Regions from separate parts of the Flavobacterium pasteuri genome, predicted to be linked through region 2. Evidence: riboswitches for the same ligand, from Rfam matches in the RefSeq annotation. Region 2 holds a riboswitch; the other holds the start of a gene.
What was found. Region 2 has a riboswitch for cobalamin ahead of metE (5-methyltetrahydropteroyltriglutamate--homocysteine S-methyltransferase). Riboswitches for the same ligand answer to the same signal wherever they lie in the genome.
Positions count from the first base shown of each region.

Region 1: another riboswitch for cobalamin. It lies ahead of ACNQF6_RS14765 (TonB-dependent receptor plug domain-containing protein); the one in region 2 lies ahead of metE (5-methyltetrahydropteroyltriglutamate--homocysteine S-methyltransferase).

Region 1 covers NZ_JBLVPN010000011.1:48,086-50,561, reverse strand. The annotation lists gene ACNQF6_RS14775 (adenosylcobinamide-GDP ribazoletransferase) at 1-706, shown strand, start outside; gene cobC (alpha-ribazole phosphatase) at 691-1,227, shown strand; cobalamin riboswitch at 1,274-1,543, shown strand; gene ACNQF6_RS14765 (TonB-dependent receptor plug domain-containing protein) at 1,619-2,476, shown strand, end outside.
Region 2 covers NZ_JBLVPN010000001.1:528,205-530,680, forward strand. The annotation lists gene metE (5-methyltetrahydropteroyltriglutamate--homocysteine S-methyltransferase) at 1-1,095, opposite strand, end outside; cobalamin riboswitch at 1,283-1,476, opposite strand; gene ACNQF6_RS02440 (deoxyguanosinetriphosphate triphosphohydrolase) at 1,688-2,476, shown strand, end outside.

The DNA of each region.
Region 1 (2,476 bases), on a different contig from region 2:
GTCCCGTTATTTTCCATTGATTGGTTGGATTGTCGGCAGTGTGGCTTTTGGAGTATATTGTGTTTTTAATTATCTAGTAGCACCTGAAATTGCGGTAATCTTCTCTATGATTGCTTCCGTTTTAGTTACCGGAGCTTTTCATGAAGATGGTTTTGCTGATGTTTGCGATGGTTTTGGTGGCGGTTGGACCAAAGAAAAAATTCTGATAATTATGAAAGACAGTGCTATTGGTGCGTATGGAGCAATAGGTGTGATGCTGTTGTTATTCCTTAAATTTCAAGGGCTGACTCAATTAATTGATGTCTTGGATAATCCTAAATTTATAATTTATAATCCACAATTTATAATTCTATTGCTGCTTGTTTCTGGGCATTCCATCAGTCGGTTAGCGGCAATTTCGATTGTTTTTACCCATGAATATTCTCGTGAGGACGCTTCCAGCAAAAGCAAACCTATCGCACAAAGTTATTCTTGGAGAGAAGTGGTGGGAGCGTTCTTTTTTGGATTGCTTCCATTAGTTATTTTGTCTTATTTTCAGTGGCAAATGCTGTTGGTTTTAATCCCTGTTTTTCTGACTCGATTCTTTTTGGCGCGTTATTTTCAGAAATGGATTGACGGGTATACCGGAGATTGTTTGGGCGCAACACAACAGGTTTGCGAAGTGGTTTTTTACATATCAGTTATTGCATTATGGAAGTTTATTTAGTACGTCACACAGAAACGGTTTGCGAAAAAGGAATTTGTTATGGACAATCCGATGTGAAAATCATGGAGCCTTATGAGGCTGTTTTTCAGTCTGTTTTGAATCAATTGCCTCAAGATGCAATATTATATTCTAGTCCTTTGCTTCGCTGTATGCTTTTAGCAAATTATATCAAAGACAACTCAGAAATTACTTCTATTAACAAGGATTCTCGCTTGATGGAAATGAATTTTGGCGATTGGGAAATGAAAAATTGGGATGTAATTCCACCAGATGATTTTACACCTTGGATGACTGATTTTGTAAATGTTCGCGTGCCTAACGGAGAATCATTTACGGATTTGCACAATCGAGTAATTGATTTTATGCATACTGAAGTTCAAACAACGAATTCAAAACCAGTAATTATTGTGGCACATGCAGGAGTGATACGAAGTTTTTTATGTAAAATTTCGGATTTACCACTAAAAGATGCTTTTCAGAATAAAGTAGATTTTGGAGCTGTAATTAAAATTGAATTATAAAATTCGCAATTATTTAGGTTATTAACTTAATATAATTTTATCTTTGCCGCCGTATTGAGGTTGAGGTTTGTTATTTTCAAACCACATTAAAAGGGAATCAGGTGATAGATTTCAAGTTTTAGATTTCAGATTTCAGGATTTAAATCCTAAATCAAGAATCCTAAATCTTAAATCAAAAATCCTGAGCTGTACCCGCAACTGTAAGCTATCAAGCTTGTTGTTATCTACAAAACCATTGTCTCGTCCTTAAAGACGAGATGAGAAGGTAAACAACAAGACGTAAGCCAGGAGACCTGCCTATTACATCGAGTATCAAACTTTCGGGAAAAAAGGTTTGGGTATGGGTCATTCTATGCTTTTCTCCCCATTTATTAAATTTTACATTTTTAAAATGAACAAAAAATTCATTCGCTTTAGTGCGATTGCATTGTTATTTGCAATGAACACGTATGCACAAGAACAAGAACCAAAACAACTTGATGAAGTTGTTGTTTCCGATTCAAAATTTGCTTTGCCAAAAGAAAAATCAGGAAAAGTTATCGTAAAAATCACTGCTGCAGATTTAAAGAAAAAAGCAGGACAATCAGTAGCTTCTATTTTAAGTACGGTAGCAGGTGTTGAAATCAACGGGAATCAGAGTCGTAATGGTAAGGATTTGGGACTTTACATTCGTGGAGGAAGAAATCATCAGGTTTTAATTTTGATTGACGGGGTTCCGGTTACGGATGCTTCGGGGATTAGCTTATCGTATGATTTGAGATTGCTTCCTGTGGAGCAAATTGAAAGTATTGAGATTATGAAAGGCGCTTCAAGTACTTTATACGGTTCTGGAGCAGCAACTGGTGTTATTAATATTACACTTAAAAAAGCAGGTAAAAAAGCTATTGCTGGAAATGCATACGTGAATATTGGTACACAAACAGCTGCCAAAAATACAAATTATAGCATACAAGATTACAGTCAAGGAATTGCTGTAAACGGTGGTTTTGAAAAAGTAAATTATTTTGCTTCTTTAAATAGTACTGAAACTACAGGTATTTCTGAGGCAAAACCATTGAATTCAAATACTAAGTTTGAGAACGATGATTTTTCAAGACTAAATTCGGTGGTGAAAATTGGCTTTACACCAACTAAAAAATTATCATTGGATTTCTTTGCAAATTACGATCGAATGAAAAACGGTTTTGATGCAGGTTCATTTTCAGATGATATTAAGAATTTTAGTCTTTCGGAGCAATTTAGAATTGGT
Region 2 (2,476 bases):
TTCCTCTGTTTTTTGTTTGGCGAAAGCCAACCATTGCTTAATTTCAGGAGTTAGTGTTGCGTTGTTGGTTTCTAATTCCAAATCACACGGAGAGTGAATAAGAGAGCATGATGGCGCAATAAGTATTCTGTTTTCGCCAAGTGCGTCCGTTGCTTTTTTGATAAGGGCTAAAGATTTTTTGAAATCATTTTTCCAGATATTTCTGCCATCTATAACACCAAGCGAAAGATTTACATTAGCTGATAATTGCCCTGATTCCAGAATGTCATCCAATTGAGAATGACAACGCACCAAGTCTAAATGCAAAGTATGAACAGGTAAGGCGAGTACAGTGTCGAGATTTTCGCCAAAACAATCAAAATAATTAGCAAGAATCAATTTGATTTTCGGGAAACGTTTGTTGATTTCGGTATAGACATAAGTGATGGCACTTCTTTCTTTATCAGTTAGATTCAAAGCTAAAAATGGTTCGTCAAATTGAATCCACTCTACTTTTTCATTTTCCAGTTTTTGAAGAATTTCAAAATATACAGGAAGTAATTTTTCGATAAGATCAATTCTATGAAAACCTACTTCTTTTTCTTTTCCAAGAAGTAAATAAGTAACGGGTCCTATTAGAACTGGTTTTGTTGCGATTCCTAAGGCATTGGCTTCTTTGAACTCGTTGATTAATTTTTCGGAGAATAATTTGAATTCTTGATCTTTTGTAAATTCCGGTACGATGTAATGGTAATTGGTGTCAAACCATTTTGTCATTTCCATAGCAACGACATCTTGTCCATCTTTTTGTGAACCTCTTGCCATGGCAAAATACAAATCGATAGTGGAGTTAGTTTTTGCTAATTCTTGATAGCGCTTTGGAATAACACCTAATGTGAGTGATAAATCCAGTACTTGATCGTAAAACGAAAAGTCGTTAGAGGGGATTAAATCGATTCCAGCCTCGACTTGTAATTGCCAGTTTTCCTTGCGGATAGTTGCGCCTGTAGCCAAAAGTTCGTCTACTGAAATTTTTCCTGCCCAGTACGATTCACAGGCTTTTTTTAATTCTCTGTTGCTACCAATTCGCGGGTAGCCAAGATTGTTTGTTAGCATTTTGTTGCTTTTTAAATGATGAATAAATCAATTAAAAGCTCTTGATGCATTTCAGAATGCTCGTTAGAAATGAAAAGTAGAAAGGAGAATACGTTGCAAAAGAGAAATGCACAATAAGGCATAAATAGTCATGCTCATTGTGTTCAGAACGCACCATACCTGACTATTGCTTCAAATCGCGAAAGCATTGTCAATTCGATAAAAGGCAGGTCTCCTGACTTGTAACATTTTTATCATCCTTCCCATTTGCCATTGGCATACAGTGGATCTTTTTTCAGATAAAAACTTTTTGTGTTACTTACAGTTGCGCGACAGTTCGTGATTTACACACGATTCCCTATTAATCTACAGTTAAGTAAAACCTTTATCGGTTGATGAAGAAATAAATTAAGAACTTAAATTCGGTACAAAAGTAACACTAATCCTTTGAAGTTTTTTTCGATAGGTTTGTTAATTTGTTATTTTTAGGATATTGTATTAATAGGATGAGATACTTTATATTTTTCATATAAATAAAGCCATACCTGACTTTATTTCACTTGATAATGTGTCTATTTCTTCTATCTTTGAAAAGAAATTTTAAAAAGAAATCATGAACTGGGAACAACTTTTATCACTAAGACGACAAGGCGACAAAGGCAAAAGATTGCGTGTAGAACAAGACGACACCCGATTGGGTTTTGAAGTTGATTATGACCGTATTATTTTCTCGTCCGCTTTTAGAAGTTTGCAGGATAAAACACAAGTTATTCCCTTGTCAAAAACTGATTTTGTACACACCAGATTGACTCATAGTTTAGAAGTCTCGGTTGTTGGGCGTTCTTTAGGACGATTAGTTGGTAAAAAAATCATCGAAAAATATCCACATCTGAAAGAAGTTCATGGCTATCATATGAATGATTTTGGGGCTATAGTTGCAGCAGCGTCTTTAGCGCATGACATTGGGAATCCGCCTTTTGGACATTCCGGTGAAAAAGCAATTGGCGAATATTTCTCCATTGGAAAAGGACAGCAATACAAAGACCAACTTACGGCAAAAGAATGGCAAGATTTGATTGATTTTGAAGGGAATGCAAATGGATTTTCGGTACTGACGGCCAGTCGTCCCGGAATTGAAGGCGGACTTCGAATTTCGTATGCAACTCTTGGTGCTTTCACGAAATATCCAAAAGAAAGTTTACCTAAAAAACCAACCAAAGACATTGCCGATAAAAAATACGGTTTCTTCCAAACTGAAAAAGCCTTTTTTCAAGATGTAGCTTCTGATATGGGTTTGATTCCAAATAAATCAGGAGAAAATATAGGTTACGAAAGACATCCCTTGGCATATTTAGTCGAAGCTGCAGATGATATTTGTTACACCATTATTGATTTTGAAGAC